Regions from separate parts of the Micromonospora sp. WMMD1155 genome, predicted to be linked through region 3. Evidence: predicted binding sites of a transcription regulator. Region 3 holds the regulator's gene; each other region holds the start of a gene.
The links. Region 3 encodes HrcA, which represses chaperone genes, less so after heat shock. Its sites were predicted from a motif close to GGTTNGCACNCTCNNNNNGAGNGTGCNAACC; they were not measured.

Region 1: a site for HrcA is predicted at 2,284-2,314, ahead of groL (chaperonin GroEL). Genes of this name have one in related genera too.
Region 2: a site for HrcA is predicted at 3,158-3,188, ahead of groES (co-chaperone GroES). Genes of this name have one in related genera too.

Annotation. Positions count from the first base shown of each region.
Region 1 covers NZ_CP120742.1:3,252,366-3,262,015, reverse strand. The annotation lists gene O7617_RS14865 (GNAT family N-acetyltransferase) at 1-83, shown strand, start outside; gene O7617_RS14860 (hypothetical protein) at 162-410, shown strand; gene groL (chaperonin GroEL) at 469-2,091, opposite strand; gene O7617_RS14850 (hypothetical protein) at 2,362-3,507, opposite strand; gene O7617_RS14845 (cold-shock protein) at 3,604-3,807, opposite strand; gene O7617_RS14840 (GNAT family N-acetyltransferase) at 4,124-4,657, shown strand; gene paaN (phenylacetic acid degradation protein PaaN) at 4,784-6,457, opposite strand; gene O7617_RS14830 (hypothetical protein) at 6,580-8,772, shown strand; gene O7617_RS14825 (GNAT family N-acetyltransferase) at 8,782-9,650, opposite strand, start outside.
Region 2 covers NZ_CP120742.1:3,582,475-3,592,124, reverse strand. The annotation lists gene O7617_RS16490 (molybdopterin-dependent oxidoreductase) at 1-864, opposite strand, end outside; gene groL (chaperonin GroEL) at 998-2,638, opposite strand; gene groES (co-chaperone GroES) at 2,709-3,023, opposite strand; gene O7617_RS16475 (methyltransferase domain-containing protein) at 3,284-4,465, shown strand; gene ybaK (Cys-tRNA(Pro) deacylase) at 4,476-4,955, shown strand; gene O7617_RS16465 (substrate-binding domain-containing protein) at 5,133-6,230, shown strand; gene O7617_RS16460 (ATP-binding cassette domain-containing protein) at 6,347-7,165, shown strand; gene O7617_RS16455 (ABC transporter permease) at 7,162-8,424, shown strand; gene O7617_RS16450 (ROK family protein) at 8,446-9,627, shown strand; gene O7617_RS16445 (DUF1707 domain-containing protein) at 9,647-9,650, shown strand, end outside.
Region 3 covers NZ_CP120742.1:4,152,500-4,162,149, forward strand. The annotation lists gene O7617_RS19115 (MOSC domain-containing protein) at 1-221, shown strand, start outside; gene O7617_RS19120 (phytanoyl-CoA dioxygenase family protein) at 272-1,174, opposite strand; gene O7617_RS19125 (hypothetical protein) at 1,395-2,255, opposite strand; gene O7617_RS19130 (SDR family NAD(P)-dependent oxidoreductase) at 2,615-3,379, shown strand; gene O7617_RS19135 (enoyl-CoA hydratase-related protein) at 3,469-4,278, opposite strand; gene hemW (radical SAM family heme chaperone HemW) at 4,298-5,521, shown strand; gene O7617_RS19145 (DUF4870 domain-containing protein) at 5,565-6,194, opposite strand; gene hrcA (heat-inducible transcriptional repressor HrcA) at 6,421-7,443, shown strand; gene dnaJ (molecular chaperone DnaJ) at 7,515-8,660, shown strand; gene O7617_RS19160 (16S rRNA (uracil(1498)-N(3))-methyltransferase) at 8,662-9,396, shown strand; gene ppk2 (polyphosphate kinase 2) at 9,401-9,650, opposite strand, start outside.

The sequences.
Region 1 (9,650 bases), 900 kb from region 3:
GGCCGGTGCCGTTCTACTCGGGCAGCGCGGGCGCCTGGATCGAGCGGGTCTTCTTCCTGTACCGACGGACCTTGACCGACTAAAAGGGTCAAACAGGACATAGATCCATTCGCCCGCATCGGCCATCGACGCCCCCTACCGTTTCGGTAGAGGAGGCAGCCATGACCACGGATGACGACCAGACCGAGGACGGCACGCCGATCACCTGGAAACCGGTCGGCGAGCTACCCGGCCGACTGCCATTCGACCGGCTCGACTACGGCGACGCCGAACAACTCGCCGAGATGACCACCGACGGGGAGTCGCCGCTGGTGGACGAGCCGCGCGAGATGGTGGACGCCCCGATCCAACTGCTTCCGCCGTACGACCGGGCGCAGAAACGGCGCAACCAGCGCCCACTGCCGACCTGACGACGAACGGGGCGGACCGCGTCAGCGGCCCGCCCCGTTCGGTGTGTCGGAACTGGACTCAGAAGTCCATGTCCCCGCCACCCGGGCCGGCCGGGGCAGCCGGGGTCTTCTCCGGCTTGTCCGCGACGACGGCCTCGGTGGTGAGGAACAGCGCCGCGATGGAGGCGGCGTTCTGCAGCGCGGAGCGCGTCACCTTGGCCGGGTCGATGATGCCCGCGGCCAGCAGGTCGACGTACTCGCCGTTGGCGGCGTTGAGGCCGTGACCCGACTCGAGGTTACGGACCTTCTCCACCACGACGCCGCCCTCGAGGCCGGCGTTGACGGCGATCTGCCGCAGCGGGGCGTCCAGCGCGACCTTGACGATGTTCGCACCGGTCGCCTCGTCGCCGACCAGGTCGAGCTTGTCGAAGGCGGTCTTGCCGGCCTGGACCAGCGCGACGCCACCACCCGGGACGATGCCCTCCTCGACGGCGGCCTTCGCGTTGCGAACGGCGTCCTCGATGCGGTGCTTGCGCTCCTTGAGCTCGACCTCGGTGGCCGCGCCGACCTTGATGACCGCAACGCCGCCGGCCAGCTTGGCCAGCCGCTCCTGCAGCTTCTCCCGGTCGTAGTCGGAGTCGCTCTTGTCGATCTCGGCCCGGATCTGGTTCACCCGGCCCTGGATCTGCTCGGCGTCACCGGCACCGTCGACGATGGTGGTCTCGTCCTTGGTCACCACGACCTTGCGGGCGCGGCCCAGCATGTCGAGGCTGGCGGCGTCGAGCTTGAGGCCGACCTCCTCGCTGATGACCTGACCACCGGCGAGGATGGCGATGTCGGTCAGCATGGCCTTGCGGCGGTCACCGAAGCCCGGCGCCTTGACGGCGACCGACTTGAAGGTGCCACGGACCTTGTTGACCACCAGGGTGGCGAGAGCCTCGCCCTCCAGGTCCTCGGCGATGATCAGCAGCGGCTTGCCCGACTGCATGACCTTCTCCAGGATCGGGAGCAGGTCCTTCACCGACGAGATCTTGCTGTTGGCGATCAGGATGTACGGGTCGTCGAAGACGGCCTCCATACGCTCCGGGTCGGTCATGAAGTAGGCCGAGATGTAGCCCTTGTCGAAGCGCATACCCTCGGTGAGCTCCAGCTCCAGCCCGAAGGTGTTGCTCTCCTCGACGGTGATGACGCCTTCCTTGCCGACCTTGTCCATCGCCTCGGCGATGATCTCGCCGACGGTGCTGTCACCAGCGGAGATGGAGGCGGTGGAGGCGATCTGCTCCTTGGTCTCGACGTCCTTGGCGAGCTTGGACAGCTCCTCCGAGACGCTCGCGACAGCGGTCTCGATGCCCCGCTTCAGGGCCATCGGGTTGGCGCCGGCGGCCACGTTGCGCAGGCCCTCGCGAACCAGGGCCTGGGCCAGGACGGTCGCCGTCGTCGTGCCGTCACCGGCGACGTCGTCGGTCTTCTTGGCGACCTCCTTGACCAGCTCAGCGCCGATCTTCTCGTACGGGTCCTCGAGCTCGATCTCCTTGGCGATGCTCACACCATCGTTGGTGATGGTGGGGGCACCCCACTTCTTCTCGAGCACGACGTTGCGGCCCTTGGGGCCGAGGGTCACCTTCACGGCGTCGGCGAGCTGGTTCATGCCCCGCTCGAGGCCGCGGCGCGCCTCTTCGTCGAACGCGATCATCTTGGCCATACGGCGTTGTCCTCCTGGACACTCACGGGCCACCCGAGATGTGCCTCGGATGGGCCGCCTGGTGTACGCACCTTGGGACGTCGCCACCTGGCGACGACGACGTCCTTCGGCCGGGCCGGATAGCCCGCGACGACCGGCCGTGTGCCGCCCCGGCGTCTCCACGCCGGTGCGACCTGGCCCCACCGTCCCGACCATTGGCACTCACGGTATGCGAGTGCCAATGACTTGTTTAGCACTCTCCCCTGCCGAGTGCAAGCACGACGAAGCCGCTCAGCCGAGTTCCGCGGCGAGTCCGGTGGCGTTCACCGGCCCCTCATGAGCGCGCTGCTCGGTGTACGTCAGCAGCAGACCGATCATCTGGGCGAGGTGGGCCGGCAGGGCCAGGACAGCGGTGACCCCGATCACCACCACCGCGCCGAGCGCGGTGCCCGCCGACGCGAAGGGATCGGTGCCGAGAGCGGAGGTGCCGAACCCTTCCAGGGCGCTCGCGACGAAGCTGACCACGATCACCGCGAGGGCCACCAGGGCCACCCGCCCGAGCAGCAGGCCGAGCCGGTCGTGGAACATCCGGAACGATCGGCCGATCGGGTTGTGGCGCTCGAAGAGGTAGACCGGGCCCGCCATGCTCAACGCGAACGCCAGATAGATGCCCGGCAGCACGCAGAAGCAGATGCCGAAGCCGATGAGCAGGCTGATCAGCAGGGTCCACCCCCACAGCCCGAGCGCCCGACGGAGGCCGTAGCGCAGCGCGGCGTCGAGGCCGGCCGGTTGACCGGCTGCCTGCCGGGTGATCACCCAACTGCCGGCGGCCCACCCGACGGCCTGCACCAGGCCGATCACCAGACTCCCACCGACCAGCACGGCCAGGAGCCCCGCCAACTCCGCGACGAAGTCGTCCGGCAGTGCGGCGGTCGGATTGGTCTCGGCCTCGGCGGCCCAGGTCGCCGACGGGTCCACCCCGAGAGAGATCACCGACAGCACCGCCGCGGGCAGCACCTGGGTCAGCAGCATGATCGGCACCAACTGTCGCCAACCCCGGCGCAGCGCTCCCCCGCACCTGTTGAACCAGCCACCGATGCCGAAGCCGGGCGGCGTGACGAGGGGGTCGTTCGGGTCGAACCCGTAGCCGGGCGGATACCACCCGGCCGGCGGCCCCGGATACCACTGCTGCGCGCCGTACGGACCCGCGCCGGGTGGGTAACCCCCGGTGGGCGGGAACACCCAGCCCTGCGGCGGCGGACCGCCCGGCCCCCAGGTGCCCGGCGCAGGGTCCCACCCCGGCGGTAGGCTGGCCGGCTGTACGTGCTCGCCACCCGGCGGAGGACCGCCCACACCGGGTTGGCCCTGGGTCGGGTCGGACGGGCCCGGCTCACCTGGCCCGGAGGGTGGGGTGGACGAGGGTGGCTGGTCGGTCATGAACGCTCCTCAGCATCGGCTGGAACGGTTCACGATCTTCCCGGTTGCGCGCCCGTGCCGCTGCCCCGACGCGCGGGGCCGCTCGGTACGGGAGATTCAGCCGATGACGCGTACGTGTTCCGCCTGCGGACCCTTCTGGCCCTGCGCGATCTCGAACTCGACCCGCTGGCCGTCCTCCAACGCCTTGTAGCCGTCCATCTCGATCGCGGAGAAGTGAACGAACACGTCCTGACCGCCGTCGACGGCGATGAAGCCGTAACCCTTCTCGGCGTTGAACCACTTCACGGAACCCTGTGCCACGGTGCCACTTCCCTCACTCTGTGCGGCGTTGCCGGCCTGGCGCACGGCACAGCCGGACGCCATCGGAGCACCGCCTCAGCAATCGACGACGGCCATTGAAGCGGTGACCGAAATCGCACGCTACACGAGGAGTGACGGCCGTGCACGACCGCAAATCGGGCATATTCCAGCGCGGCCCGACGACGTCGAGGAACCCGTTTCCCGATCCGCCGGATCGGCGGCGGTGGATCCTGGCGAAGGGGCAGGCCGACCCCCGGGGCAACGGCCCGAGAGGCGTGGCCAGGAGCCCCGTCCGCCCTGTGGTAGGCATGCGGACATGACCACCGACACCGGCTCGCCCGTCCTGCGCCAGGCGGAGATCCGCCGAGTGCGGCCGACGGACGCCGCCCGGATGCGGGCGCTGCGTCTGGAGATGCTCGCCGACGCGCCGCTGGCCTTCCTGGAGACGATCGCGGACGCGGCGGCCCGGTCCCACGCCGAGTACGCCGCACGGATCGCCTACACCTCCGCCGGCCCGAACAACGCGCAGTTCGTCGCGGACCCGGGCGGCGGCCGGCTGGTCGGGCACGCCGGCGGCACCACCACTCCGGACGAGGCGGGGTTGACCGTCATCTACGCCGTGTACGTCACGCCCACCTGGCGGGGCAGCGGCCTTCTCGGCGAGCTGATCGACGGCGTCGCGGCCTGGTCGCGGGCCTGCGGGCGACCGGAACTGCTGTTGGAGGTGGTGGTGGGCAACGACCGCGCCTACCGCGCCTACCAGCGGCTCGGCTTCGAGGACACCGGTGTACGGGTCCCCCACCCCAACATCCCAGCGATGACCGAGCTGCAGATGCGCCGCCCAGCCTGACCCCGCCGACCTCCCCCGCCAGCGACCGGTGATCAAGAGGTTTGCGTCAGGAATCGCGCTGATCCTGACGCAAACCTCTTGATCACCTTGGGGGTCGGGCGTCGGGAGTCGGCTGGGCGCTGGGCGTCAGGCTGGGCGTCGGGACTGGACGATGCGGAAGCGGTTGGCCACGTAGGCCCCGTCGGTCAGGGCCGCGTTGGCCGCCGCGTTGGCGCCACTGCCGTGGAAGTCGGAGAACGCCGCCGACTGGTTCACGAAGACCCCGCCGGTGAGGTTGCAGGACAGGTGCACCCCCACCTCGACCGCGACCGCCTCGGTGGCGTCCAGCACCGACTCGTCGGTGGAGTAGACCCCGGCGGTGAGCGCACCCTTCTCGCCGACCGTCCGGCGCAGCAGCTCCAGACTGTGCGCGGTGGAGTCGGTCGCGATGACGAACGAGATCGGCCCGAACCACTCCCGGCCGTAGGTCTCCGCGTCGTCCGCGGCCAGCTTCACGATCGCCGGGGTACGCACCACCGCGTCCGGGAACGCCGGGTGGGTGACGGTCTGCGACTCCAGCACCGGGGAGCCGACCTTCGTCACGTCGGCCAGCCGTTCCAGCACCCCGTCGTTGACGATGGCGCCGGTCAGCTCCACGCCCCGGGCCGGGTCGGCGGTGAGCTTGCCGACGGCGGCGGCGATCCCGCCGGCCACCTCGTCGAAGCTCTTGTGCCCCTGGTCGGTCTCGATGCCGCCGGTCGGGATGAGGATGTTCTGCGAGGTGGTGCACATCTGACCGCTGTAGAGGGTCAGCGTGAAGCCGAGGTTGCGGCACATGCCGGCGAAGTCGTCGGTGGAGTCGATGACGACGGTGTTCAGACCGGCCTTCTCGGTGTAGACCGACGCCTGCCGGGCGTGCGTCTCCAGCCAGTCGCCGTACTCGGTCGAACCGGTGAAGTCGACGATCTTGACGGCCTGGTGCAGGGCCAGGTCGCTGGCGAGCTTCTCACCGGGGGCCTCGGCCGCCAACATGATCAGGTTCGGGTCGAAGCCGGCCTCGGCGAGCACCTCCCGCGCGTACTTCACGGTGATGGCCAGCGGCAGCACCGCCCGCGGGTGCGGCTTGACGATCACCGGGTTGCCGGTGACCAGCGAGGCGAACAGCCCGGGGTACGAGTTCCAGGTCGGGAAGGTGTTGCAGCCGATCACCAGCGCCACCCCACGCGGCACCACGTGGAACGTCTTGGTCATCCGCAGCGGGTCGCCCTTGCCGGCGGCCTTCTCCCAACCGGCGGTGCCCGGGTGCCGGGTCATCTCGGAGTACGCGTACGCCAGCGCCTCCAGGGCACGATCCAGCGCGTGCGCGCCACCGGCCTGGAAGGCCATCACGAACGCCTGTCCGCTGGTGAACTGCACCGCGTTGGCCAACTCGAAGATGTGCTTGTGCAGCCGGTCGAGGATCTCCAGGCAGACACCCACCCGGGCCTGCGGACCGGCGTCGCGCCACGCGGGCAGCGCGGCCGAGGCGGCACTCACCAGCTCGCCCGGTCCGGCGTGCGGGTACCGCACCGCCAGCTCCACCCCGAAGGGGCTCGTCTCGGTGGCGACCCGCCCGCCGGTGCCCGGCTGGTCGAGCGGGAAATCACCACCGAGGTACGCCTCGAAGGCGGCCTTACCGTCGGCGGCGGCGGTCTCGCCGTACACCCGGGGGCTGGGAGATTCGGGATAGGCGGACCAGTAACCCCGCTCCGTGATCGCGGTCAGCGCACGGTTGAGGGTGTCGGCGTGCCTCTCGTACAGGGGATGCGGGGTCTCCGTCATGCCCGCCATCATGCCGCAGTCGAGTTCGGGAGCAGAAGCGCCAATGGCCGCGGGGTTGCGCGCGGCGGCAGCGGGTAACCGCGGGCCTTCGGCCAGGGAAGCCGGCCAGGGGAGGGCGGCGGGTGAGGATCACCGAGATCCGGGTGCACGGGGTCGCCGACAAGGGGCCCGAGGCGATCCTCGACCGACCGATCGTCACGCGAGTCGCGGGAGACGACAACGCCGGCTTCTACGGGCCGCGGCCCGGCTACGGTGCCCCCGCCGACCGCGGCGGGGTGGCGCTTGAGGCATACCGCTGGAGCAGGCTGACCGGCGGCACCGCGACCCGGACGTTCTCTCTGGTGCTGCTTCTACCGTTCATGCTCAGCAACATCGCGGTCTGGATGCTGCCGGTCACCGGTTGCAGCGGCCGCGCCGCGCGGGCGCTGTGCCGACTGCTGGCCGCGACGATGACCGCGATGTACGTGCTCTCCACCGTCGGGGTGTCCCTCGACCTGATCGCCTGGCAGTGCGCGGCCTACCCGAGGTGCATGGAGGGGCGACGGGAGATTTCCTGGCTGGGCGACGTGCCACCCGGCCAGCGGCTCGCGCTGCTGGCCGTACCGCCGATCATCGCGATCGTCCTGATCTGGCGGCTCGGTGCCCGAACCTGGCAGCTCCCCGAGGACAGCGACCACGCGCCCGGGGTGGGTGCGGACCGGCTCGACGCGCCCGCCTTCTGGGACACCCGCTCGCTGCTGCGCCGCCTGCGCTCGGTTCACGTCGCGGTGGCGCTGGGCACGCTCGACCTCGCTCTGCTGCTGGCCCTGGCGCCGCACGACGCCACAGTGCCCGGCTGGCTGCTGCTGGCCGCGGACGTGGCGCTGCTCGCGGGCGCTGTGGTGCTGCTCTGCCGGCCGACGATCGAGCGGCGTGGGGAGACCGACCAGCGCAGCTCGCGAACGATCCGCTGGGCGGCCGTCGCGCTCACCGCACTGACCCTGGCGTACGCACTGCTGCCACGGCCGCCGTGGAAGGCCGAGGGCATGTTGCCGGGGTACGGGATGCTGGTCGCCGGCTTGTTCGCGGGGCAGGTGGCGCTGCTCGCGATCCTCGGCCTGGTGGTCGTGGTGCAGCGCCGTTCCCTTCCCCGGCCCCTCTTCCTGCTGGCCGGGCTCGGCGCGCCGGTGCTGATAACCGTCGCGATCGGGTTGGGCGTCGCCTACGACTCGGGCCTGACCTACGGGCTCGCCGAGTATCTGGACCGTGGTTCCAGCCCGACGCCGGCACGGCCGCTGCCGCCTGGTGCGCCACCGTTGTCGCCGCCGATCGCCTTCCGCTGGGTAACCCTCGGCTTCACCCTCGCAACGCTCCTGGTGCTCGTGACGGCCCTGCTGATACCCCGGATCGGCCGGGATCGTCGCCGCCGGGAGGCCGAGGGCCTGGTCCGGCGGGACTACCCGGAAGCCTCCCGGGCCGCCCCCGAACGGGTCCGGGCCGTCCGCGACGCGATCGTGCGGGCCCGGCTGACGGATCGGCTCGGGCCACTGCTGGCCACCGCGTACGTGGTGTTGGCGCTGCTCACCCTCGCGGCGGCCGGGCTCTCGGTGATCGGTCCGGGGCCGGGTGCGCTCGCTTTCCGACTCGGGGGCGAGCCGCTGGCCCGTCCGGTGATCTTCGTGACCGACCTGGGCGCCCTGCTGATCGGGCTGTTCGCCATAGTCCTCGCCGTGCTGGGGCTGGTCGCCTACCGATCCGGCGCGATCCGCCTGGTCGGGGTGCTCTGGGAGCTGGCCACCTTCTGGCCGCGTGCCGTGCATCCACTCGCCCCGCCGTGCTACGTCGAGCGGGCGGTTCCCGAGCTGAGCCGTCGGATCGGCCAGCTCACCGCCGACGGGAACGCGGTGCTGCTGTCCGGGCAGAGTCACGGCAGCGTGCTCGCGGCGGCGACGGTCCTTCAACTGCCCGACGACTGCCGCCGGCGGGTGGCCCTGCTCACCTACGGCGCCCCGCTCGGAAACCACTACCGGCGGGTCTTCCCGGCTTACGTCAGCGACGAGATGTTGCGCGAGGTCGGCGACCGGTTGGCCTGGCGGTGGATCAACCTGTGGCGGTACACCGACGCGGTGGGCGGAGCGGTGTTCGCCCCGTTCGTCAACGGTGCCGACGACCCGGCCGCCCGGGTCGACCGTCGGGTACGGGACCCGAAGGGATTGCTCATCCCACCGACCGACACCGTGCCCCCGCCGGTGCAGGGCCACCGGTTCACACCGGACGACGATTTCCACGCCGCGATTCGCGATCTGGTCGGGCGGTTGAAACGGACGGACGGATGAACGGCCGCGTCAGAGGGTGAGCTGCCAGTCGGTCCAGGCGTCCACCGGGCGGAAGCCGAGCTGCTCGTTGATCGCCACCATGTAGCTGTTGCTCGCCGCGTTCCAGGTGTCGATCACGCGGACCGCCGGTTCGTGGGTGAGCAGGTGGTGCAGGTTCTCGGCCTTGGCGATCAGGCCGAGCCGGTGCCCCCGGTGGGCCGGGTCGACGATCGTGATCTGCTGGTACGCGTGCCAGTCGGCGGAGGCGCCCACGTCCAGCAGGGTCCAGGCGACCATCCGGCCGGACGCCTCGTGTCGCATCCCGAGGTGGTAGCGCCGACGGCCCCTGGCGTCCAGGGCGCGCTCGTTGCCACGGATGCGGTCGGCGTCGACCTGCTCCGGTTCCCACTGCACGTCGCCCATGGGCGCGTCCATCATGAGCCGGCCGTCCAGGTAGGCGACGTCCGCGACGTACTCCTGCGGGGTTGTTCCCTGCCAGCAGACCGAGTGGTAGCCCTCGGCCCGGGGTCGGGCCTCGGCCAGCGCCGCGCGCAACGCGACCCGGTCGATCCCACCGACGTCGAGTCGGCGACGCACCTCGGCCAACGCGGGCCGGGCGCCGGTGGCGGCGGCGAACGCGTCCCCCGCGGCCGACCGCGCCGGCCCGTCGGGCAACGCGGAGACGGCCATCGCGACGACCCGCTTGCGACCGTGCTCACGGAGCAGACGCACCGCGTACTCGTGCAGCGCCCGGCCGACGCCCCGCCGCCGTAGGTCGGGGTGCACCACCAGCTCGACGGTGGCGTTGTCGGTGTTGTCCAACTGGGGCAGGTCGAGCTGGAGGTATCCGGCCGGCACACCGTCGAGTCGGGCCAGCGCCCAGAGCGACCGGGTGCCGG
Region 2 (9,650 bases), 570 kb from region 3:
GCCCAGGTTCGGGGTGACGTACGGCGCGAGTTGCGCCAGCGAGAGGTCCGCGCCGGCCGGCACGGCCGGCGCGGCGGCGACCGGCGCGGGCAGTCGGATCGCGTCCCGCGCGGCGGAGACGCCGCGTCGTCCAGCCAGCCAGCGCCCACCGAGGCCAGCCACCACGGCGGTGCCGAGCAGCACCCCGCTGCCGGTGAGGAACCGCCGTCGAGACTCGGGGTCGACCTCGGCGGGACCGTCCGGCCCGGTGGGGACCACCGGCGCGGGCGCGGCGGGCGTCGCCGGCAGGCCCTCGTCACCCGGCGAGGACGGCTCGCTCCGCGACTCTCGCCCCGACCCGCCGGACGGCACCACCCCTGAAGGGGGCACCGGGTCGGCGGACGACACCGCACCGGCGGTCGGGGTGGGTGGGGACCAGGGCCAGGGGTCCAGCTCGAACGGCCCGTCGATGAACAGCCAGAGCACCAGGGCGCCGAGGGCGGCGCCGACCAGGGACGGCAGCGCGTCGAAGGCGTCCGCACCGGGTCGGGTCAGCGCGGCGGTCACGCCGATGACGCCGAACACGGCGATGCCGGTCAGGCCGAACGCCAGCCGACGGACCGCAAGCACACCGAACAGTGCGGCGAACCCTCCCAGCAACAGGCCCGTGCCGACCAGCAAGGCGATCTTGTCGGCGGTGCCGAAGAGGTCGATGGCGAGTTGCTTCAACGACTCGGGGACGGCGTCCACGACCGCCCCGCCGACCGCGACCAGGGGCGCCGACCGGGGACCGGTCAGCACCGCCACCGGCTCGGCGATCCCGATCGCGACGGCGGCGGCGGTCACTCCGGCCAGCGCGGCGTAGCGCGGCGACGTGGTGCTCATCGGCCCAGTGTGCGCGATCATCTCGCCCGGTCGCCAACAACGTCAGCGTTCGGTAATGACCAGAGAAGCGCGAGAACGAGCCGGGGCACACCGCCGTACGACGGTGTGCCCCGGAACGGGTGTCGCTACCGGATCAGAAGCCCGGGCCGTGCTGGTGGCCGTGGCCGTGGCCGTGCCCACCGGCGGCGGCCGGCTCGGCCTGCTCCGGCTTGTCCACCACGAGGCTCTCCGTGGTGAGCAGCAGACCGGCGATCGACGCGGCGTTGGTGACCGCGTTGCGGGTCACCTTCACCGGGTCGATGATGCCGGCCTTGACCAGGTCGACGTACTCGCCCTGGGCGGCGTCGAGACCGTTGCCCCAGCTGAGGTCGGCGACCTTCTGCGTCACGACGTAGCCGTCGTGGCCGGCGTTCTGGGCGATCCAGCGCAGCGGCTCGACGAGCGCCTTGCGCACGACCGAGACGCCGACCTTCTCGTCACCGGTGAAGCCCAGGTCGTCGTCGAGCACCGAGAGGATCTGCACCAGTGCGGCACCGCCGCCGGGGACGGTGCCCTCCTCGACCGCAGCCTTGGTCGCCGCGATGGCGTCCTCGATGCGGTGCTTGCGCTCCTTCATCTCGACCTCGGTGGCCGCACCAGCCTTGATCACGGCGATGCCACCGGAGAGCTTCGCCAGCCGCTCGGCCAGCTTCTCCCGGTCCCAGTCGGAGTCGGACGCCTCGATCTCCTTGCGGATCTGGGCCACCCGGTCGGCGACGTCGGCCTTCTGGCCGCCACCGTCGACGATCGTGGTGTTCTCCTTGTCGACCACGACGCGCCGAGCGGTGCCGAGCACCTCCAGGCCGACCTGGTCGAGCTTGTAGCCCAGCTCCGGGGCGACCAGCTCGGCACCCGTGGAGATCGCGATGTCCTGGAGCATCGCCTTGCGCCGGTCACCGAAGCCCGGGGCCTTGACCGCGCAGACCTTGAGGGTCTTGCGCAGCGAGTTGACCACCAGGGTGGAGAGCGCCTGGCCGTCCACGTCCTCGGCGATGATCAGCAGCGGCTTGCTGTTCTGCAGGACCTTCTCCAGCAGCGGCAGCAGCTCCTCGATCGCCGAGATCTTCTGGGTGGTGACCAGGATGTACGCGTCCTCGAGGACGGACTCCTGGCTCTCCAGGTCGGTGACGAAGTTCGGCGAGATGAAGCCCTTGTCGAACTGGAGACCCTCGGTCACGTCCAGCTCGGTGGTGAGCATGGAGCCCTCCTCGACGGTGATGACACCGTCGCGGCCGACCCGCTCCATCGCCTCGGCGATCAGGTCGCCGATCGTGGCGTCCTGCGCGGAGATCGTCGCCACGTTCGCGATCGACTCCTTGCTGGTGACCTCGACGGCACGGCCGAGCAGCGCTTCGGAGACCTTGACGGCCGCCGCGTCGATGCCCCGCTTGAGGCCGGCCGGGTTGGTCCCGGCGGTCACGTTGCGCAGACCCTCGCGAACCATCGCCTGGGCCAGCACGGTCGCGGTGGTGGTCCCGTCGCCGGCGACGTCGTTGGTCTTGGTCGCCACCTCCTTGACCAGCTGCGCGCCGAGGTTCTCGTACGGGTTGGTGAGCTCGATCTCCTTGGCGATGGTCACACCATCGTTGGTGATCGTCGGCGCACCGAATTTCTTGTCCAGGACGACGTTGCGCCCGCGCGGGCCGAGGGTGACCTTGACCGCGTCCGCGAGGGCGTTGACACCGTGCTCCAGCAGGTGCCGGGCGTCGTCCGAGAAGCTCAGGATCTTCGCCATTAATGTCCCTTCGAAGCGCCATTGCCCCGGCCCGGCGAGCCGGACCGGGGCAATGGAACTGATCGGTTGCTTACTTCTCGATGACCGCGAGGACGTCGCGGGCGGAGAGCACCAGGTACTCCTCGCCGGCGTACTTGACCTCGGTGCCGCCGTACTTCGAGTAGAGGACGGTGTCGCCGACCTGCACGTCAACCGGAACCCGGTTGCCGTTGTCGTCGACGCGCCCCGGGCCCACAGCGAGGACGGTGCCCTCCTGCGGCTTCTCCTTGGCGGTGTCGGGGATCACGATGCCCGACGCCGTGGTGGTCTCAGCCTCGTTCGCCTGGACCACGATGCGGTCCTCGAGCGGCTTGATCGCAACCTTGGTCGCGGTAGTCACGGGCATACCCTCCTGGGGTACTGGTTTCGTTGCTGGCCGGCGGGGCCGACCAGCGTCAATCTGCCTCATGCCACCGGGCGGGGCCGTCGTCGCGGGTGCCGGTCCGCCTGGCGTTGCGCACCCGGGTCGTGAGACCCGGAAGCTGGCACCCTCAGGGTGAGAGTGCTAATCGCAGGTTATTCCGTGGCTAGCACTCCGTCAAGGAGAGTGCCAGCGCGTCGCGCCCCGCCAGCCAGGATTCTTGGTCCGACCGGGAGAATGACGGCGTGGATCTCGATCAGCTGGCGGCGCTGCGTACCCCCGAGGGGTCGGCCGCGCTCACCGCGGCGGCCGGTCTCGCCGGCGGTGATCCACTGACCGCGGCCTCGGCGTTGCGCGCCGCCGGGGTGCCGCCGACGCTGGCCGCGGCGGCGCTCACCCAGGCCGAGCTGCGCCACCGGGCGGTCGGCAAGTTCGGCCCGGCCGCCGCCGGGATGTTCCTCACCCGCCCCGGCCTGGAACAGGCCACCCGTCGGGTGGTCGCCGACCGTCGGGCCGCCCGGCTGCACGCCGCCGGGGTGCGCACCCTGGCCGATCTCGGGTGCGGCCTGGGCGCCGACGCACTGGCCGCCGCCCGTGCCGGCATCCGGGTGTACGGGGTGGAGGCCGACCCGGTGACCGCGGCGATGGCCGCCGCCAACGCCGCGGCGGCCGGGCTTGCCGACCTGTTCACCGTCGAGTGCGGGGATGCCACCGCGTTCGACGTGTCACGGGTCGACGGGGTCTTCTGCGACCCGGCCCGCCGCACGACCGGCACCGGGCGACGAATCTTCGATCCGCGCGCCTACTCGCCGCCGTGGGACTTCGTGACCGGGTTGGCCGACCGGGTGCCACGCACCGTCGTGAAGGTGGCGCCGGGCCTGGACCACGGGCTCGTTCCGGCGGGCGCTGAGGCGGAGTGGGTGAGTGTGAACGGCGACCTGGTCGAGGCGGCGCTCTGGTGCGGCGAGCTGGCCGAGGTGCCCCGCCGCGCCAGCGTGTTCCGTACGGAGATCCACCAGCTCACCGGCTCGGGCACCGACGAGGCGCCGGTCGGCCCGACGCGTCGCTACCTGTACGACCCGGACCCGGCCGTGGTCCGCGCGCACCTCGTCGCCGAACTCGCCACCGAACTGGCCGCCACCCTCGGCGACCCGAGCATCGCCTACCTCTACGCCGACCACCCCACCCGCACCCCGTACGCGCGCTGCCTGGAGATCACCGACGTGCTGCCGTTCTCGCTCAAGCGTCTGCGGGCGCTGCTGCGCGAGCGCGGGGTGGGGCGGGTGGAGATCCTCAAGCGGGGTTCCGCCCTCACCCCGGAGCAGCTTCGACGGGACCTGCGGCTGACCGGCGACGCCTCGGCGAGCCTGGTGCTCACCCGGGTGGCCGGCGCACCGACAGTGCTGATCGGACAGCCGGTGGCCTAGCGTCGTCGGCATGGCAGGACAGGGCACGCCCGCGACGGCGTTGTTGGTCAAGCGCGGGATCGCGCATCGCACCCACCCGTACCGGGTGTCGCCGGAGGCCCCGAACTACGGCGCGTTGGTGGCGGTGGCGCTCGGCGTGGCACCGGAGCGCGTCTTCAAGTCGCTGGTGACGGAGGTCGACGGTGGGCTCACCGTCGCGGTCGTCCCGGTCACCGGCGAGTTGGATCTGAAGGCGCTCGCGGCGGCCGTCGGCGGCAAGCGGGCGACGCTCGCCGAACGGGCGGTCGCCGAGCGGGCCACCGGCTACGTACGTAAGGGAATCAGCCCGCTCGGGCAACGCCGCCGCTTGCCGACCGTGCTGGACGACTCCGCGCTGGATCTCCCGACGATCTACGTCTCGGCTGGTCGGCGTGGCCTGCAGCTCGAACTGGCCGCGGCCGATCTGGTGGCGCTCACGGACGCCCGCACCGCGCCGTTGCAGACCCGCTGACGACATTCATGACGGCCGAACCGTTCCGGGATGGCCGGGGAGTAACAGTCGCGTTGCTGAATTGTTATCGCTCCCAACAAACTTGGCACCTGCGCGGTCTTGTGGAGCCGGTGTGACGCGAAATACGTTGCCGGACACAACAAAACGACACCTCCCCCACCCGAAAGGACCCTGCACATGCGTAAGGGGATCCTCACCATCGCCGCCGTGGGCCTGCTCGCGACCGGCGGCTTGACCGCCTGTGGCGGCGACGACGCCGGCTCCGGTTCGACCGACTCCAAGAAGACCCCCAAGATCGGCGTGATCCTCCCGGACAGCAAGTCGTCCGTCCGCTGGGAGACCGCGGACCGTCGGTTCCTGGAGGAGGCGTTCAAGGCCGCCGGCGTCCAGTCCGACATCCAGAACGCCCAGAACGACAAGACCGCCTTCCAGACCATCGCCGACCAGATGATCACCGGCGGCGTCACCGTTCTGATGATCGTCAACCTGGACTCCGGCACCGGCAAGGCCGTGCTCGACAAGGCCAAGTCGCAGGGCGTCGCCACCATCGACTACGACCGGCTCACCCTGGGCGGCTCCGCCCAGTACTACGTCAGCTTCGACAACGAGGTCGTCGGCAAGCTCCAGGGCGAGGGCCTGTCGAAGTGCCTGACCGACAAGGGCGTCAAGAACCCCGTCGTGTCGTACCTGAACGGCTCCCCCACCGACAACAACGCCACCCTGTTCAAGGCCGGCTACGACTCGGTGCTCAAGCCGAAGTTCGACTCCAACGAATACGTCAAGGGCCCCGAGGACGCGGTGCCGGCGTGGGACAACGCGCAGGCCGCGACCATCTTCGAGCAGCAGCTCACCAAGGCCAACGGCAAGATCGACGGCGTGCTCGCCGCCAACGACGGTCTCGGCAACGCGGCCATCTCGATCCTGAAGAAGAACAAGCTCAACGGCAAGGTGCCGGTGACCGGGCAGGACGCCAGCACCGAGGGCCTGCAGAACATCCTCGCCGGTGACCAGTGCATGACCGTCTACAAGGCCGTCCGGGAAGAGGCCAAGGCCGCGTCCGACCTGGCCATCGCACTCGCCAAGGGCGAGCGGAAGGACACCGGCCAGACGGTGAAGGACCCGGAGGGCAACCGCGACGTCCCGGCGGTACTGCTCACCCCGAAGGCCATCTACAAGGACAACGTCAAGGACGTCATCGCCGACGGTTACGTGACCAAGGAAGAGGTCTGCGCCGGGGCGTACGCCAAGCTCTGCGCCGACGCCGGCATCAGCTGACCGACGCCGCAGTACCCGCCGGGACGACCATCGCCGCCCGGCACGGGAGCACCCCTCTCGTGCCGGGCGGCGCCCGCCGGACGGGCCCCGACACTCCCTTAAGAAGGAGACCCCCCGTGTCCGCGACCCCCCTGCTGGAACTCCGCGGGATCGACAAGAGCTTCGGTCCCGTCCAGGTGCTCCGCGACGTCGCCCTGACCGTCCACCCGGGCGAAGTCACCGCACTGGTCGGTGACAACGGCGCCGGCAAGTCGACCCTGGTCAAGTGCATCAGTGGAATCCACCCCACCGATGCCGGTGAGTTCCTGTTCAACGGTGAACCAGTGCACATCGGCAGCCCCCGCGACGCCGCCGCGCTCGGCATCGAGGTCGTCTACCAGGACCTCGCGCTCTGCGACAACCTGGACATCGTGCAGAACATGTTCCTCGGCCGGGAGAAGCGCAGCGGCATCGTCCTCGACGAGCCGACGATGGAACAGCTCGCCGCCGAGACACTGGCCGGGCTCTCCATCCGCACCGTCACGTCGCTGCGCCAACACGTGTCCAGCCTCTCCGGCGGTCAGCGTCAGACCGTGGCCATCGCCAAGGCCGTGCTGTGGAACAGCAAGCTGGTCATCCTGGACGAGCCGACCGCGGCGCTCGGCGTGGCACAGACCGCGCAGGTGCTCGAACTGGTCCGCCGTCTCGCCGACAACGGCCTGGCCGTGGTGCTCATCTCGCACAACATGAACGACGTCTTCGCCGTCTCCGACCGGATCGCCGCGCTGTACCTCGGCCAGATGGTCGCCCAGGTGAAGACCACCGACATCACCCACGCGCAGGTGGTCGAGCTGATCACCGCCGGGCGCTCGGGCGGGCTCGGCATCGCCGCCGACCCGGGCAGCAACGGCGACGGCCCGCGGCCGGCCGACTCGATCTCAGGAGGCGCCGAATGACCACCACCGCCGTGCGGAAGGACGGCCCCGCGGCCGTCACACCGCCGCCGACCGTCGGGGGCCACGCCCGCAACTACCTGAGCCGGGTACGCGGCGGCGACGTCGGAGCGCTACCGGCCGTGCTCGGCCTCATCGTGCTCTGCACCGTCTTCGCGATCATGCAGCCGTCGTCGTTCCTGTCGGCCGGCAACTTCGCGAACCTCTTCACCCAGGGCGCGGCGGTCACGCTGATCGCGATGGGTCTGGTCTTCGTGCTGCTGCTCGGCGAGATCGACCTCTCCGCGGGCTTCGCCAGCGGCGTCTGCGCGGCGGTACTGGCCAATGTGGTCACCGTCCTCGGCTACCCCTGGTGGGTCGCCGTACTCGCCGGGATCGCCACCGGACTGGTCATCGGCACCACCCTCGGCCTGCTCGTCGCGAAGATCGGCATTCCGTCCTTCGTGGTCACCCTCGCCGGCTTCCTCGCCTTCCAGGGCATCGTGCTGCTGCTGGTGAAGGAGGGCACCAACATCTCCGTCCGCGACGACGTGCTGGTCGCCATCGCCAACCGCAACCTCACCCCCACCCTGGGCTGGACGCTGGCCGTACTCGCGGTCGTCGGCTATGCGGCGGTGCAACTGCTGCGTCACCGCAACCGGGTGGCCCGCGGTCTGATCAGCGACCCGATCGCGGTGGTGGCCCTGCGGATCGGCGGACTCGCCGTCATCCTCTTCTCCGCGGTGTACGTGCTCAACCTCGAACGCAGCCGCAACGTCCTGATCAGCTCGCTCAAGGGCGTGCCGATCGTGGTGCCGATCATCGCGGTGCTGCTGATCGTGTGGACCTTCGTGCTCCAACGCACCAGCTACGGTCGGCACGTCTACGCCGTCGGCGGCAACCGGGAAGCGGCCCGCCGCGCCGGCATCGACGTCGACCGGATCCGGATCTCGGTCTTCATGATCTGCTCGTCCATGGCGGCCGTCGGTGGCATCGTTGCGGCCAGCCGGGCCAACTCGGTCGACCCGAACACGGGGGGCAGTAACGTACTGCTCTACGCGGTAGGCGCGGCGGTGATCGGCGGCACCAGCCTCTTCGGCGGCAAGGGCCGGGTCCTCGACGCCGTGCTCGGCGGCGCGGTCGTCGCGGTCATCGAAAACGGAATGGGCCTGATGGGGTACAGCGCAGGAGTCAAGTACGTGGTCACCGGCGTCGTACTGCTGCTCGCCGCCAGCGTCGACGCGCTCTCCCGCCGCCGCGCGGCAGCCACCGGCACCCGCTGACCCGCGGGAGGTGACACCACGATGCGCCCAGGACCGAGCCAGGACGACGTCCGACGGCAGAACCTCGGTGCCCTGCTGAGACACGTCCACGTCCACGGGGCGACCACCCGTGCCGAACTGACCACCACACTGGGCCTCAACCGCAGCACCATCGGTGCGCTCACCGCCGACCTGTCCGCTGTGGGGCTGGTCAGCGAAGGAGCGCCGAAGGAGACCGGCCGGGCCGGACGACCGTCACTCGTCGTCCGGCCCGAGTCGGCCCGGGTCTACGCGTACGCGTACTCGGTGGAGGTGGACCGGCTGCGCGCAGCCCGGATCGGGCTGGGCGGCGCGGTCCTGGACCGCCGCGAACTGGACCGACCACGCGGTCTGCTGGCCGCCGAGGCCGCGCCGCTGCTGGCCGGCGCGGTCAAGGAGATGCAGCAGCTGGTCCCGGCCGACTCGATCTGCGTCGGAGCCGGTGTCGCCGTCTGCGGGATGGTCCGTCGAGACGACGGCCTGGTCCGGCTCGGCCCGACCACCGGCTGGGTGGACGAGCCGATCGGCGCCGCGGTCGCCGACGAGTTGGGCATCGACGTACCGGTCACCGTGGGCAACGTGGCCGACGTCGCCGCGTTCGCCGAACACGCCCGAGGGGTGGCGGCCGGCTGCGACAACGTGCTCTACCTGTACGGGGACGTCGGCGTCGGCGCCGGCATCATCGCGGGTGGACGTCGGCTGACCGGGCACGGCGGGTACGGCGGCGAGGTCGGCCACATGAAGGTGGTCCGCGACGGCAGGCCCTGCGAGTGCGGCGCCCGGGGCTGCTGGGAGACCGAGATCGGCGAGCACGGTCTGCTCCGCGCCGCCGGACGTTCCGACGCCCGGGGCCGTGACGCGTTGCTGGAGGTCTTCGACGCCGCCGACCGGGGCGACGCCCGGGCGCAGACGGCGGTCCGCCAGGCCGGCGACTGGCTCGGCTTCGGCGTCGCCAATCTGGTGAACGTCTTCAACCCCGAAATGGTCATCTTCGGCGGCACCATGCGCGACCTCTACCTCGCCGCCGCCGCGCAGATCCGCAGCCGGCTCAACTCGAACGCGCTCGGCGCCTGCCTGGAACACGTCCGGCTGCGCACTCCCAAACTGGGCGAGGACGCGCCGCTGATCGGGGCCGCCGAACTGGCCTTCGAACGGCTCCTCGCCGACCCCCTCGACGTGGGCTGACCCGCGTACGCTGTCCGGCGTGG
Region 3 (9,650 bases):
GGGCGCTGCCCGGCGCCTACCTGCGGGTGCTCCGGGAGGGGGAGGTCGGCCCGGGCGACCCGGTCGAGGTGGTGGAACGGCCGGCGCACGGTGTGACCATCGGCGAGGTGTTCCGGGCCACCAGCCTGGAGCCGGAGTTGCTGCCTCGGCTGCTCGAAGCGGAGGACCTGCCGGAGCCGATCCGGGAGAAGGCCCGCCGCCGGCTCGCCAGTCAGGCCTGAAACGCGAGGAAGGCCCTCGGCGGACCGAGGGCCTTCCTTCCAGCGGTACGTCAGCGGAGCCAGGGGATGTTGCGGTCGAGCAGACCGCGCTCCTTGAGCTCCTTGCGCAGCGGGATCTCGTCGTCGACGTACCCGTCCCAGTTGATGCCCCAGTAGTTGGCGGTGTGGGTGCCCTCACCGATCAGCTGGCGCTGGACCGGGGTGCGGTTGCGGTACCACTCGCCGTTCACGTCGGGGTGCAGCTCGTCCAGCGGGCGGATCCACCGGTAGGTGTAGCCGACGAAGAGCATCTTGCGGGTGATCGTCGACAGGTTCGTCGAGCGCGAGTGCCACTGCCGGCGGTCGAAGATGAACGCGTCACCCGGGTTGGCGGTGATCTCCACCGTGCCCTCCGGGTCCGGGTTGTGCACGCTGAGGTCCTTGGGCCGGTCCAGCGAGTTCCACAGGTGGCTGCCCGGGATGACCTTGGTGGCGCCACGGCCGGTCTCCGACAGGTCCGACAGCACGTACGCGACCTTCAGCGAGAACATCGGCCGGGGCAGGTTCGGGTCCATCGTCTCCGGGTCGGAGTTCTGCCGGTACCCGTCCTGGTGCCAACCCCAGTACGGCTTCTCCGGCTCGGCGGCCGGCGGGGTGACGTCCAGATGGTTGTGGTGGGTGTAGATGTTCCAGCCGGCCAGCCCCCACATGTACGGGAAGGCGATCGGGTGGGTCAGCAGCTCACCGAAGAGTTCGTCGCGCTCCAGGAAGCCCAGCAGGTGCAGGGTGCCGTCCTTCTTGGTGGTGCCCTTGGCCTGCTCCTCCGCGTAGACGCGGTCGACAGCCGCCTCCAGCGCCGCCCGGTGGTCCTCCGTCAGGACGTTGCGCAGCAGGAGGAAGCCCTGCTCGTGGAACTCCTTGCGGTCAGTGTCGCTGATCGGTTCGTAACCGGTCCGGTCGCCGTAATCGAACACCGTGTCGTACCCCTCCCCATGAGGTGAATCCTTTTCTGGCACAGGCCGCCGATCGTAACGCGGCGGCCGATGCCTCGGGGAGGGAGTCTTCGATGCGTGGACCGCAGCGGGACCCCGCGCAGCGGGAGAGCTGCGGAGAGTGAGATCTTCGTGATCGATGCAACCTTTGATGGGCATTTGTCCGATTGTGCGGTGACTGCCGGTTAAGAGATCCGGGTCGTCAGCCCTCGTTGAACACCTCGGCCACCACCTGACCGGCGGGGCTCTGCTCGCCGTCCGCCCGACCCCAGGTGCCGGCGCGGGCGGTCCACTCCAGGTCGCCGAAGCGGACGCGCTTGACCCCGTGGTCCTGCGCGTGGGAGACCAACCAGTGCGCGTACCGCCAGCCGTCGCGTTGGTCGCCGGGAGTGACCGTCAGCCCGGTCGGATCGGTCGGGTCGAGGCCCTTCAACCCCCAGTCCAGCACCAGGTTGCGGGTCAGTTGCGCGGCCGCCGCCGCGCCGTGCATCACCGGGGTGCGCCCCACCGTGCAGGCGACCGCTCCGGTGGCGTCGCCCAGCAGGGCTCGGCTGAGCACCTCGGAGTCGTCGGCCCACTTCTGGTAGGCCTCCGGGAAGGCCGAACGCTGCACCCGTTGGGCGGCGTCGGTGACGCGCATCTTCTCCCAGCCGCGCACCTTCTTGAGCGCCGCGTAGAACCGGTTGGCCGCGTAGCGCGGGTCGCGGATCTGCGCCGGCGTGCCCCAGCCCTGGCTGGGCCGCTGCTGGAACAGGCCGACCGAGTCGCGGTCGCCGTCGGCGAGGTTGCGCAGCCCCGACTCCTGGTACGCGGTGGCCAGCGCGACCACCACGGCCCGCTCGGGCATCTTGCGCTGGGCGCCGATCGCCGCGATGGTCGCCGCGTTGGCCATCTGGTCGGCGTCGAGCGCGACCCGGCCGTCGGCCTGCACTGTGCACTTCCGGGCCGACAGGGGTAACTGGAGGCGGTCACCGACCTGCCGTACGACGAGCCAGATCGCGATCACGGCGACGAGGATGAGGACCACTCCACCCGCCACGGTTGCCCGAGTTCGCACCCACACCCCCAGATCGACAGTCTCCCAAGCGTACGTCCCCCGCGGACCTCTCCGGGTCGTCTGAGCGGTTCGGGACCGGCTCTGCCGAGGCGTGCCGATCGGGACATTCCCGCTTTGGGGCCGGTCTCACCTGCCGGAACGGCCCTCTGCCGCAGCCCCGCCCGGCGACGATCAGGCGCATCAGGCACACACCGTGCCAGCACTCCGCGTGGTGCCCGTCCGGCCTGTTCCGCACGTCACGGCCTCGATCCCGCCGGGAAGTGATTGACCAGTCAAGGAGTTGCCGCAGTTGACATGTCAATCGCTTGACCGCCCGGCCGTCCGACACCGGCGACCGGACCGGTCACGGAGCAAGGAGGAGTTCCATGGGAACGCTCGACGGCAAGGTCGTACTCGTCACCGGCACCGGCGGCGGTCTGGGACGGGTCGCCGCGCAGATCTTCGCGCGGGAGGGCGCGAAGGTCGTCGGAGCCGACATCCAGGTCGACGGCAACAACGAGACCGTCGAACTCGTTCGTAACGCCGGCGGTGAGATGACGGGCATCGCCCCGGTCGACCTCACCGACCCGGAGCAGGTGCGCACCCTCGTCGAGGACGCCGCAGCGGCCTACGGCGGGCTCGACGTGGTCTACAACAACGCGGCGGCGCTCCGCTTCGGGCCGATGCCCGACTTCTCGGTCGAGGACTGGCGCTACACCATCACCGGAGAACTCGACATCCCGTACTTCGTGTCGAAGTTCGCCTGGCCGCACCTGGTGCGGCGGGGCGGTGGCGTGATCATCAACGCCGCCTCCATGGCGGGGTCGATCGCCGGTCACGTCCCCCCGATGGTCGGCCACACCGCGGCGAACGCCGGCGTCATCGGTCTGACCCGACAGCTCGCCCTCGAAGGCGCGCCACACGGCATCCGGGCGGTCGCGGTCAGCCCCGGGCCCATCATCAGCCCGGCCAGCGAGCGCGACCTGGGTGACAACCAGGCGGCCCGGGACGCCATCACCGGAAAGACGCTGCTGAAGCGCTTCGCGCAGCCGGAGGAGGTCGCCGAACTGGTGGTCTTCCTCGCCTCCGACCGGGCGTCCTACATCACCGGCGCCAACTATCCGGTCGACGGCGGCGCGACCGCGTGGTGACCGCCGGGTGGGCGCCGACGCTCGACGGCGGCGCCCACGACGGTCACCGCGGCGCGGCGGCCCCGGTCTGCCGACCGGTGAGCCCGGTCCTACCCGGCATGGTCAGCGGAACCACCGTCCAGAGCGGCCACCCATCGAGTCGATCTCTTCTCCCGGAACGCGGTGACTCCCTCGCGCCCCTCCTCGGAGAGGAAGTAGCCGGTCGACAGGGCGGACAGCCGGGCCAGGTCCGCGCGCAGCTCGGCGGTGCCCGGTCGACGCAGCAACTCCTTCGCGCCGGCCAACGCGCCGGGCGCGCCCCGCACCAGCGAGTCGCAGTAGCCCCGCACCGCGGCGTCCAGTTCGGCGGCGGGCACGGAGGCCGTGACCAGGCCGACCTGGGCGGCCCGCCGCCCGTCGAAGGTGTCCCCGGTCAGGTACAGCTCGGCCGCGGCGCGCGGGTGCAGCCGGGGCAGCACGGTCGCCGAGATCACCGCCGGGATCACCCCGATCCGCACCTCGGTGAACGCGAACGTCGCCTCGTCGGCGCAGACCGCCAGGTCGGCGGCGGCGATCAGGCCGAGCCCGCCGGCCCGCGCCGGCCCGCCCACCCGGGCCAGCACCGGCTTCGGGCACTCCCAGAGCGCCGCGAGCACGTCACCCAGCATGCCGGCGGGAACCGTCCCGCTGGCGTACGCGGCGGCCGTCTCCTTCAGGTCCGCACCCGAGCAGAAGACCGGGCCGGTGTGGTCCAGCACGATCGCCCGGACCGTCTCGTCGGCGACCGCGTCACCCAGCCCGGCCAGCAGCTGGGTCATGAGACCGGTGGAGAGCGCGTTGCGGTTGTGCGGGCTGTCCAGGGTGAGGGTGGTCACCCCACGGGCCGTGGCGACCCGCACGAGGACGTCGGGAGAGGTCATGCCGGGCACACTAGTGGCCATGCCCGGCGTCCTTCCAGATGGTGAGACCGTCCCCGCCGACGGATCGCTGCCCGCCACCGCCACCACAGCGGTCGGCGCACGCGGCTTCGGCGTGTACGTCCACGTGCCGTTCTGCGCCAGTCGCTGCGGCTACTGCGACTTCAACACCTACACGGCCGCCGAGCTGGGCGGCGGCGCGAGCCGCGACGGGTACGCCGACACCGTCCTGGCCGAGCTGGCGCTCGCCGCCCGGGTGCTGGGCGACAGCCCACCGCCCCGGGTCGACACCGTCTTCGTCGGTGGCGGCACGCCCACCCTGCTCCCCGCCGACGACCTGGCCCGCATCCTCGACGGCATCGACCGCACCTGGGGGCTGGCCGCCGACGCCGAGGTGACCACCGAGGCCAACCCGGAGTCGGTCACCCCGGAATCGTTGAAGCTGCTGCGGGCCGCCGGCTACACCCGGATCTCGCTGGGCATGCAGTCCGCGTCGCCGGGGGTGCTGGCGATCCTGGACCGCACACACAGCGCCGGGCGGGCCACCGCCGCCGCCCTGGAAGCCCGCGACGCCGGCTTCGAGCACGTCAACCTGGACCTGATCTACGGGACGCCGGGGGAGCGGGCCGAGGACTTCGCCGCCTCGTTGGAGCAGGTGGTCGCCGCCGGGGTGGACCACGTCAGCGCGTACGCCCTGATCGTCGAGGACGGCACCCGGCTCGCCGCCCGGATGCGGCGCGGCGAACTGGCGTACCCCAGTGACGACGTGGCCGCGGACCGCTACCTGGCCGCGGAGGCCGCTCTCGACGCGGCCGGGCTCTCCTGGTACGAGGTCTCCAACTGGGCGCGCACCGACGAGGCCCGGTGCCGGCACAACCTGCTCTACTGGACCGGCGCGGACTGGTGGGGCCTGGGGCCGGGGGCGCACAGCCACGTCGGTGGCGTGCGGTGGTGGAACGTCAAGCACCCCTCGGCGTACGCCCAGCGGTTGGCCGACGGCGTGTCTCCCGGCCTGGCGCGGGAGGTGCTCACCGCCGACGAGGCGCACATGGAGGACGTGATGCTGCGGCTGCGCCTCGCCAGCGGCCTCCCGTTGGCCGTGCTCGACGCCACCGGACGGGCAGGCGCCGAGCGGGCGCTGGCCGACGGTCTGCTGGCCGCCGACCAGTACGCGGCCGGTCGGGCGGTGCTCACCCTGCGCGGGCGGCTGCTCGCCGACGCGGTGGTGCGCGACCTGCTGCCCTGAACGGGACGGTGCGGGGCCGGCCGGGGGAGCGGCCGGCCCGCTGTCACTTGACGAAGCTCGCGGAGAGCGGGTAGCGGTAGAGCTGCCCCTCGTTGGCCTTGATTCCGGCCAGGATGCCGAACACCGCGCCGAGGATGATGGCCGCGCCGACCCCGATGAAGCCGATCAGGATGCAGGACAGCACCCAGCCGACCAGGCCGACGATCGACCAGATGAGCTGGAAGTTGAGCGCCGCCACGGCGTGCGCCCGCACGGTCGGGGACTGGTTGCCGCGGACCAGCATCGCCACCAGCGGGGCGATCCAGCCGAGCACGCCGCCGCTGATGATCATCCCGGCGGCGCCGCCGAAGTGCGCGATCAGAGCCCAGGTCTTGTCTTCGTTGTTCGCGTAGCCGCCGCCGGGGCCGCCGTACGCGCCGCCGGTCGGGTAGCCGCCGGGCGGGGGATAGCCCCCGGGTGGAGGGTACCCACCCGCCGGAGGGTAGCCGCCTGACGGCGGTTGGTCACCGGTGGGCGGCGGATAGCCACCGGGCGGGGGATAGCCGCCCGGGCCCGGTGCGCCGGACAGTGGTGCGGTGGGTGGCTCGGCCGACGGGTACGAACCCGGGGAGGTCGGCTCCGGCGGATGGTTGCCGGGGTCACCCGCGCCGGGAGGGCGAGGAGGTTCAGTCATGGATGTCACGGTAGGGGCACCTGGCAACGCCGCACCAGTGCGACACCGCCCGGCGGTGTGGGCCGATCGGACCGGTGGGGGTGGCGCGGGCCGCACCGACCGGCCGCCGTTGATCATCGCGTCGGCGGGTGCACCGACGTAGACTGGCACTCGTTACAGTCGAGTGCCAGGACGGCCCGGCCGGCCCCGGAGGTCGGCGGCCGACGTGCGACAGGAGGTGCGGAGGATGGGTCTCGACGACCGGAAACTCGCCGTGCTCCGCGCCATCGTCGAGGACTACGTCTCCACCCAGGAGCCGGTCGGCAGCAAGGCGCTGGTCGAACGGCACCAGCTCGGGGTCTCCCCGGCCACGGTCCGCAACGACATGGCCGTGCTGGAGGAGGAGGGCTACATCCGGCAGCCGCACACCAGTGCCGGCCGGGTGCCCACCGACCGTGGCTACCGACTCTTCGTCGACCGGTTGTCCCGGGTCAAGCCGCTCAGCCCGGCCGAGCGTCGGGCCATCGAGCGCTTCCTGGTCGGCGCGGTCGACCTCGACGACGTGGTGCACCGCACGGTGCGGCTGCTCGCCCAGTTGACGCGGCAGGTGGCCGTCGTGCAGTACCCGTCGCTGGCCCGCTCCTCGGTGCGTCACCTGGAGCTGGTGCCGATCTCCACCACCCGGCTGATGCTCGTCATGATCGCCGATACCGGTCGGGTGGAGCAGCGACTGGTGGAGCTGCCCGGGCCGGTGCCCGCCGACGACGTCACCGACCTGCGTCGGCTGGTCAACGAGAAGCTGGCCGGGGCTCGGCTGTCCGACACACCCCCGCTGGTGCAGGCACTGGTCGAGGAGGCGTCGCCCGAGTTGCAGCCGACGATGACCATGCTCTCCACGGTGCTCCTGGAGACGCTCGTCGAGCGGCACGAGGAACGCATCGCGCTGGCCGGCACCGCGAACCTCACCCGGGGTGGTCTGCTCGACTTCCAGGGTTCGCTGCGGCCGATCCTCGAAGCGCTGGAGGAGGAGGTCGTGCTCCTCAAGCTCATCGGGGAGACCGAGCCGAGCACGACCCGGGTGCTGATCGGCGACGAGAACGAGTTCGACAACCTGCGGGCCGCCTCGGTGGTCAGCACCGGCTACGGCCCGGGCGCGACGATCGTCGGTGGTCTCGGGGTGCTGGGGCCCACGCGGATGGACTACCCCGGCAACATCGCCACGGTGCGCGCCGTGGCACGCTACGTGGGCGAGTTGCTGGCCCAGAACTGACCAGTCAGGGCCGACGGCCGGCGGCTGCCGGATCGGCGCAACGCGAGACGAACATGAGGACACGGAACGCAGTGGCCAGGGACTACTACGGCATCCTCGGTGTGAGCCGGGAAGCCTCCGATGACGAGATCAAGCGCGCCTACCGCAAGCTGGCGCGCCAGTTCCACCCGGACGTCAATCCGGACCCGGAGGCTCAGGAGAAGTTCAAGGACATCAACGCCGCGTACGAGGTCCTCTCGGACGACCGGAAGCGGCAGATCGTCGACCTGGGTGGCGACCCGCTCGCCCCGGGCGGCGGCGGTGCCGGAGGCCCCGGGGGCCCCGGCGGTGCCGGCCCGTTCGTCGGTTTCCAGGACATCATGGACGCGTTCTTCGGCGGTGCCGGGGGCAACACCCGGGGGCCGCGTCCGCGTACCCGCCCGGGCGCCGACGCGATCCTGCGACTCGAACTCGACCTGCACGAGACGGCGTTCGGCGTCGAGGCGCCGATCACCGTCGACACCGCGGTGCTCTGCACCACCTGCTCCGGCGCCGGCACGGCCGCCGGCACCCACCTGGCGACCTGCGAGGCGTGTGCCGGTCGCGGCGAGGTGCAGTCGGTTCAGCGCACCTTCCTCGGCCAGGTGGTCTCCGCCCGGCCGTGCACCGTGTGCCAGGGCTACGGCACCACCATCCCGCACCCGTGCCCCACCTGCGCGGGCGACGGTCGGGTGCGTACCCGCCGTTCGCTGACCGTCAAGATCCCGGCCGGGGTCGAGGACGGCATGCGGATCCGGCTGGCCCAGCAGGGCGAGGTCGGCCCGGGTGGCGGCACGGCCGGTGACCTCTACGTGGAGATCCACGAGCGGCCGCACGACGTCTACTCCCGCAAGGGTGACGACCTGCACTGCCGGGTCACCGTGCCGATGACCGCGGCGGCGCTGGGCACCCGGCTCACCATCAAGACCCTGGACAGCGAGGAGACCGTCGACGTCAAGGCCGGCACCCAGCCGGCCAGCACGCTGCGGCTGCGCGCCCGGGGCGTGCCGCACCTGCGCGGCACCGGTCGCGGCGACCTCTACGTGCACCTGGACGTGCGGACACCCACCAAGCTCGACCCGGACCAGGAGAAGATGCTGCGCGACTTCGCCAAGACCCGCGGTGAGGAGGTCGCCGAGCTGTCCAAGCAGGGCGGCTTCTTCTCCCGGATGCGCGACGCGTTCAACGGGCACGCCTGAGGTGTCCGCGCCGCTCTTCCTGGTCGAGGCGCTGCCCACCGGCGACACGCTGACCCTGGCGGGTCCGGAGGGGCACCACGCCGCGACCGTGCAGCGGCTACGCGTCGGTGAGGAACTGCTGCTCGCCGACGGCCGGGGCGGCACGGCCGCCGCCGTGGTCACCGCCGTCGGCCGGGGCAGCCTGGAGGTCACCGTCACCTCCCGGGGGTACGCGGACGCGCCGGTACCCCGGATCGTCACCGTGCAGGGCATCGCGAAGGGCGACCGGGGCGAGCTGGCCGTGCAGGCGATGACCGAGGTCGGCGTCGACGAGATCGTGCCGTGGGCGGCGTCGCGTTCGGTGACCCAGTGGCGCGGTGACCGGGGCGTACGGGCCCGGGAGAAGTGGGTGGCGACCGCCCGGGAGGCCGCCAAGCAGGCCCGCCGGCCGTGGCTGCCGGTGGTGGCCGGGTCGCCGGACGAGTCGACCGCCACGGTGGCCCGCCGGATCGCCGGTGCCGCCGCCGCGTTCGTGCTGCACGAGGAGGCCGACGAGCGGCTGACCACCGCCGACCTGCCGACCTCCGGTGAGATCGTCCTGGTGGTCGGCCCGGAGGGTGGCATCGCCCCGGCCGAGCTGACCGCGTTCCGCGAGGCCGGCGGCCGACCGGTGCGGCTCGGTCCGGCGGTGTTGCGCACCTCGACCGCCGGAGTGGCGGCGCTCAGCGTGCTCGCCACCCGCCTCGGCCGCTGGTGACCGTTCAGGGCCTCGGGAACACCGGCACGACCTCCTCCTCCGGCCCCAGATCCAGCCCGGCGTTCCCGATGATCTGCGGGTCGGGTGTGCCGACCACCGCGAGGTCCTTGCCGTCGTAGTCGAAGCGGTGCAACACGTGCCGCATCGCCTCCAGCCGCGCCCGCTTCTTGTCGTTGCTCTTCACCACCGTCCACGGCGCGTCGGCCGTGTCGGTCCAGAAGAACATCGCCTCCTTGGCCTCCGTGTACTCGTCC